DNA from 3 places in the Weizmannia sp. WK01 genome. Region 3 is predicted to be linked to each of the others. Evidence: predicted binding sites of a transcription regulator. Region 3 holds the regulator's gene; each other region holds the start of a gene.
The links. The regulator LexA, encoded in region 3, represses DNA repair genes until DNA is damaged. The targets are predictions, from matches to a motif close to CGAACATATGTTCG.
Positions count from the first base shown of each region.

Region 1 (2,277 bases), 320 kb from region 3:
GTATGGCGCCGGGCATGCTGGCCAAAAGCGGAAACCATTATTATATGCTGCTGCCCGGCCCGCCGCATGAACTGGAACCGATGTTTATCCATTACGCCAGCCCCGCAATCCAGGAAGAACTGGAAACGATCGAAAAAATCGAATCGCGCGTTCTCCGCTTCTTCGGGATCGGCGAATCCCAGCTGGAAACAGAAATCCGCCATATATTGGATAGCCAAACCAATCCGACTGTCGCTCCGCTTGCGAAAGAAGGGGAAGTGACACTTAGGATTACGGCGAAACACCAGTCGGCGGAAACGGCGAACGAAATGATCGATCAAGTGGAAAAAGAGATTATGCAAATTGCCGGATCGTATTTTTACGGTTATAATGATATGACATTAATGGAGGCCCTGCTCGAAAAGCTTTCGAAAAAACAGCTGACGCTTGCCTGCGCGGAAAGCCTGACTGCCGGCAAATTTGCAGCGGAAATGGCGTCCATCCAGGGTGTCAGCACAATGTTGAAAGGCGGCGTTGTCGTCTATTCAAACGAAGCGAAGATGAAGCTCGCCAAAGTGAAAAAAGAAACGCTTGACAAGTACGGCGCCGTCAGCAGCCAGTGTGCAAAAGAACTGGCGGAAAATATCCGTAGCATTATGGATGCCGACATTGGCATCAGTTTTACAGGCGTGGCTGGCCCGGACTCCCTTGAAGGCCATCCGCCGGGAACCGTGTGGATCGGCATTGCGATAAAAGGGAAAGAAACTGCCACTTATCTGTTGGAACTTCCCGGATCCCGCAACAACGTCCGCACGCGATCGGTGAAATACGGCTGCTGGCATTTGCTGAAACTGCTTTAGGTCGAAAGCCGCTTCTGCTCATGGCAAGTGACGGAAGCGGCCTTTTTATAAAAAAATTTGTTTGCCAAAAATTCAATTTTCGGCTCTTTTTGCCGGGGGAATTTTCATTTTTACAAGGGGAAAACCCCATTTTTTTGCCGGATTTTTGCAAAAAAGAGACGAATGAGCGTTCGAGATTTTGCTTGGCAAACAGAGAAAAAACGGGTATAGTATAGATATAGATTCATTGCTTTCGAGAGTTTGGAATGAATAAAAGGAGGAAATTTTGTGAATGATCGTCAAGAAGCCTTAGACAAGGCTCTGAAACAAATAGAAAAGCAATTTGGTAAGGGTTCCATTATGCGGTTGGGCGAGCAGACCGACCGGGTTGTCTCCACGATCCCGACCGGTTCGCTTGCGCTTGATATTGCCCTTGGTGTCGGCGGTTACCCGCGCGGCCGCGTCATTGAAATATACGGCCCTGAAAGTTCTGGTAAAACAACGGTTGCCCTGCATGCGATTGCGGAAGTCCAGGCACAGGGTGGACAAGCGGCGTTTATTGATGCGGAACATGCACTTGACCCGGTTTATGCCCAAAAGCTCGGTGTCAATATTGATGAGCTGCTCCTGTCCCAGCCGGATACGGGCGAACAGGCGCTGGAAATTGCGGAAGCGCTCGTCCGCAGCGGCGCAGTGGATATTGTGGTCGTTGACTCCGTTGCTGCGCTTGTGCCGAGAGCGGAAATTGAAGGGGAAATGGGCGATTCCCACGTCGGCCTCCAGGCACGGCTGATGTCCCAGGCGCTGCGGAAATTATCGGGTGCAATCAACAAATCGAACACGATTGCGATTTTCATTAACCAAATCCGGGAAAAAGTCGGCGTAATGTTCGGTAATCCTGAAGTCACACCGGGCGGCCGTGCGCTCAAATTCTACTCATCCGTGCGCCTTGAAGTGCGCCGTGCCGAACAGATCAAACAAGGGAGCGACATTGTCGGCAACAAAACGAAAATCAAGGTTGTCAAAAACAAAGTAGCGCCTCCGTTTAAAACGGCAGAAGTGGATATTATGTACGGCGAGGGGATCTCAAAAGAAGGCGAGATCGTCGATATGGGAAGCGACCTTGACATCATCCAAAAAAGCGGGGCCTGGTATGCTTATAACGGCGAGCGGCTCGGCCAGGGGCGTGAAAATGCGAAGCAATTTTTAAAGGAAAATGCGGATCTGAAAAACGAGATTGCCGCAAAAATCCGGGAACATTACGACCTGACAGAAGATGCCGGTTCCCATGAAACCGAGAAAGCTATAGATGAACAAGAAGCTGTGGAAGGACAGGAAGAATTAAATTTGGAGTAACCGGTGTATAAGCGCCTGAAATGCTGACCGCATCCAGGCGCTTTTTGCCGTCCATTTACCGCACTTTTTTGCGCCACAAAATCTGCATGGCGGAGAGGAATCA
Region 1 covers NZ_CP109616.1:1,558,547-1,560,823, forward strand. The annotation lists gene OF158_RS07205 (competence/damage-inducible protein A) at 1-839, shown strand, start outside; gene recA (recombinase RecA) at 1,107-2,174, shown strand.
Region 1: the regulator LexA is predicted to act here: its motif matches at 999-1,012, upstream of recA (recombinase RecA).

Region 2 (2,277 bases), 150 kb from region 3:
GAAGCAGCTTACCAGGTTTCGTGTCTGACCGTTCGCTGCGATGTAGCGGAGCACGGCAAAATTCCTGCTGTTTTTGAATCGATTTACAACCGCTGTGGCCAGATTGATGTGCTCGTGAACAATGCCGGTTTCGGCGTTTTTGATGAAGTGCAGGATATCCGCATGGAGGATGTCAGGGGGATGTTTGATGTCAATGTCATCGGGCTCATTGCCTGCACCAAAGCGGTCGTCCCGCATATGCAAAAAAATCGTGCCGGCCATATTATCAATATCGCTTCCCAGTCGGCCAAAATGGCGACCCCAAAATCAAGCGTCTATGCGGCCAGCAAATTTGCAGTGCGCGGTTTTACGGACAGCCTCCGCATGGAAATGGCGCGCTTTGGTGTCTATGTGACAGCCGTTCATCCCGGCCCGGTTGCAACCGGTTTTTTCGACATCGCCGACCGGTCCGGCACCTACCGGAAAAATATTGAAAAATGGATGCTGGATCCCGGCAAACTTGCAGAAAAAATAACGGATACGATGCTTGTAAACCGGCGTGAAATCAATGCGCCAAAATGGATGAATGCATCCGCTGCCATCCATGCGCTTTTCCCCGGGCTTGTGGAAAGGCTCGGACGGCAGGCTTTCTTTAAAAAATAGCAGCCGGTGTGATGCGCGTTTTGGAAAAATATAGCCCCTCTGCCTGAAAAAATAATTGGCGAAAGAACGTATATTCGTTTATAATGAGAAATAGAATAAGAACTATAGTTCGTGTTGGTTGCTTAGTTTCTAAGGTAAGAGGGGTTGAAAGATGAGCCAGCGTGTGATTTTTCTCGTCGATATGCAGTCTTTTTATGCAAGTGTGGAAAAAGCCGATCATCCGGCGTACAGGGATAAACCCGTGATCGTATCGGGGGATCCGGCGCGCCGGTCCGGGGTGGTGCTCGCTGCCTGCCCGCTCGCGAAAAAGCGCGGCGTGAAGAATGCGCTCCGCCTGTGGGAAGCGCAGCAGCTCTGCCCGGATGCCGTCATTGTTCGGCCGCGCATGCAGCGCTATCTCGATGTATCGGTGCAGATTTCTTCGATTCTTGCCCGCTATACGGACATGGTTGAACCGTATTCCGTTGACGAGCAGTTCATGGATGTAACGGGTAGCAGGCGGCTGTTCGGGGAACCGCGCGAGATCGCCGCGCAAATCCAGCGGGACATCATGGAAGAAACCGGCGTGTATGCCCGCTGCGGGATCGGGCCAAACAAAGTGCTGGCCAAAATGGCGTGCGACCATTTTGCGAAGAAAAACAAAACCGGCATTTTTGAACTGGATCACCATCATCTCAAAACGCATTTGTGGCCTTTGCCGGTTGGCAGGATGTTCGGTGTCGGTAGCCGGATGGAGCAGCATCTGAAGCGGCTCGGCATTTATACAATCGGTGCGCTTGCCTGCTTTCCACTTTCTGTTTTAAAAAAACGGTGGGGGATTGGCGGCCAGGTACTGTGGGAGACGGCAAACGGGATTGATGAGTCGCCCGTCTCGAAAGAATCGCACGTCGGACAGAAAGCGATCGGGCATGCGATGACGCTGCCGCGCGACTACGCCGATTTTGAGCATGAAATCAAAGTTGCCCTTCTTGAACTTTGCGAGGAAGTCTGTTTCCGGGCGCGTACTTCAGGCGTCATGGGCGCTTGTGTTTCGGTCGGCTGCCAGGGGGCGGATTATGCCCATCCGTCCGGCTTTCACCGCCAGATGACGCTTCTGGCGCCGACAAACGGGACAATGGACGTTTACCGGGCGGCGTGCCGGCTGTTTCTTTCGTTTTGGGACGGAAATCCGGTCCGCCGTATCAGCGTCGGGCTGTCGCGCCTGTCGCGGGATGATATCCGGCAGCTTGATCTGTTTGAAAACAGGGAAGGGGAAAGAAAGATTGGGTATGCGGTCGACCGCATCAAGCAGAAATACGGTTCCGGCGCCGTCATCCGCGCCGTGTCGCTGCTTGATGCCGGCCAGGCGCTTGAACGTGCCAAAAAGATAGGAGGGCATTATAAATGAGCGGCCATTTGCAGCGCGGTAACAAACTTTGGGAAGGGTCACGCATGTTTTTGCCCGAGCATAAGCAGGCACTTTTAAAATGGCAGAAAGAACAGGAGAAACAGACAAAACCCGAACTCGATGAGCAGCAGCTTGAAGAGATGAACCGTATGCTCATATCTGCCTGCCGGCTGCGCGTGCCGGTTACGGTCCGTTTCTTTGAAGCGGGAAATTTTCTTACCGCCACCGGTACCATTACAAAATTCCGG
Region 2 covers NZ_CP109616.1:2,026,579-2,028,855, reverse strand. The annotation lists gene OF158_RS09620 (SDR family NAD(P)-dependent oxidoreductase) at 1-642, shown strand, start outside; gene OF158_RS09615 (DNA polymerase IV) at 794-2,029, shown strand; gene OF158_RS09610 (YolD-like family protein) at 2,026-2,277, shown strand, end outside.
Region 2: the regulator LexA is predicted to act here: its motif matches at 706-719, upstream of OF158_RS09615 (DNA polymerase IV).

Region 3 (2,277 bases):
TATCATCGCTGAATTCATTTTTTTCTATTGGAATGACAATTTTTTCGCCGGCTTTGATCATGTTGCCGTCAATATCATTATGACGCTCAACCCAGCTGATAAATGCTTCCCTCGACATTTTGCCCTTTTCCGCATACTGCCCGGCGATGTTCCAAAGCGTATCGCCCTCTGTGACGCTGATTTTGATATAGTGTGGGGATGGATCCCGCAGACTTCCAATCATGAAAAATCCGAAAACAAGCGTAAGCCCTGCTAAAATCATAACATAGTTATACTTTTTCCATAATCGTGACATCTCCATCTTCCTCCCGCGAATATTCGTTCGTCCAATCACCAGTTCTATTATAAAACGAACGCCTGTTTTTCGTCAACATTTTTTCGAACTTACGTTTGTTTTATCTGCTGCAATGTGATATAATAATAGCAAATAATGGCATTCCTCCCGTAAACGTCCCCATACGCAGCGCGGGTGCCAAACAAAACTGTGACGAGGTGAATAGAATGGCAAAACTATCAAAACGGCAACAGGCGATACTTGATTTCATCAAGCATGAAGTAAAAACAAAAGGTTATCCCCCTTCCGTGCGGGAAATCGGCCAGGCAGTCGGACTTGCTTCCAGTTCAACTGTCCATGGCCATCTCGCAAGGCTTGAAAGCAAGGGGTTGATCAGGCGCGACCCTACAAAGCCGAGAGCGATTGAAATTTTGGACCATGATGAAGAAATACCGGCCCAAAATGTTGTCAATGTGCCTGTTGTCGGAAAAGTAACAGCAGGCATACCGATTACCGCTGTAGAAAATATTGAAGAGTATTTTCCGCTTCCGGAACATCTTGTCCCGTCTGACGAGTCCGTCTACATGCTGGAAATTGAAGGGGACAGCATGGTGGATGCCGGGATTTTAAACGGCGATTATGTGATTGTCCGCTCCCAGCAGACGGCAAACAACGGAGATATCGTGGTCGCTATGACAGATGAAAATGAAGCGACAGTAAAAAGATTTTTCAAGGAAAAAGACTACTTCCGGCTGCAACCTGAAAACCAGACAATGGAACCGATCATATTGAAAAACGTCACCATTCTCGGCGTTGTCATCGGGCTGTACAGGCAAATGGTGCACTGATCAAAAAGAAGCAGTTTCGGCTGCTTCTTTTTTAATAGAGCATATGCGAGTTTGATGGCAAAAATGCCTGTGACACTTGAGGATTTCTGGGCTTCCAATCTATTTTCGAAGGAAAAATCGGGGCAATTAATGGGCATTTTGTTTTTCTGGGCGTTCGACGCAAAAATGCCCGATAAACAAAAACCCCTCAAAGCCTTACGCTTCAAGGGGTTTCTTGCTTAATACATTTCGATATACTGGTCGCGTTCCCATTGGTGGACTTGTGTGCGGAACATGTATTTTACATTTTTTTACTTTCATCATTTTTGATAATCCATATAAATAAGGAAGTTTTTAGATTCCACTTTCAAAATCAATCAATACTTTTCAAATGATTTTGGTCATTTTTTGGTCATGATTTTGGTCATGACCTTGAAAATTTAAAAATAAAAATACGAGGAGGAAGAAGAATGAAGAAGGCATTAATTTTTGGAATTACAGGGTTATTAACATTTGGCTTGGGAGCCTGCGGGGGAAACGCAACACAATCAAATTCAACATCCAAAGAGGAATCTAAAGCCAAGACCGCAGAAACAGAAAAAAAGCCAGTAGCTAAAACGACATCCGACATATTGGTTGCTGCCAAAAAAAACACTACCTTTGTAGATGAAAATTCAGGGGAGTATAAGATTAACGGGGAGTATTTAAATGGGCCCACTAATGACGGCATGTATCAGATTATTTTTGGGGAGAGCAAGGATAAAGCTTTCATTCTTAATTACGCAGTAAAGCTTGCAACAAATCCGGATGGTGAAAAAGGGCTTCTTTTTCTTGAAAAGGGAGATAACACCAAAAGTGGTAAATTCATTGACTATTCGGGGACAAAGATTGATATCATAACTGATACAGCTGAAGAAATTGGGGATGATATCGACCACATGACCAATGAGGAAAATAAGGCGGGAGTTACTTATGGCGGCCCGGTCATTAACAAAGGATTCATATTTATCAAGTTCGAGAATCAGGATAAAACACCGCAAAAAGTGAACATTGATTTTGAAGCCCCTGATTTATTACAGAAAAATGATAATGGAGAATTTGAAACAGTTCCTGGCGACAGCAATACCGGGACACAAAGATTAGGGAAAAACGAGCATGTGACACTTAAACTATCTA
Region 3 covers NZ_CP109616.1:1,873,743-1,876,019, forward strand. The annotation lists gene OF158_RS08725 (cell division suppressor protein YneA) at 1-295, opposite strand, end outside; gene lexA (transcriptional repressor LexA) at 502-1,122, shown strand; gene OF158_RS08735 (hypothetical protein) at 1,572-2,277, shown strand, end outside.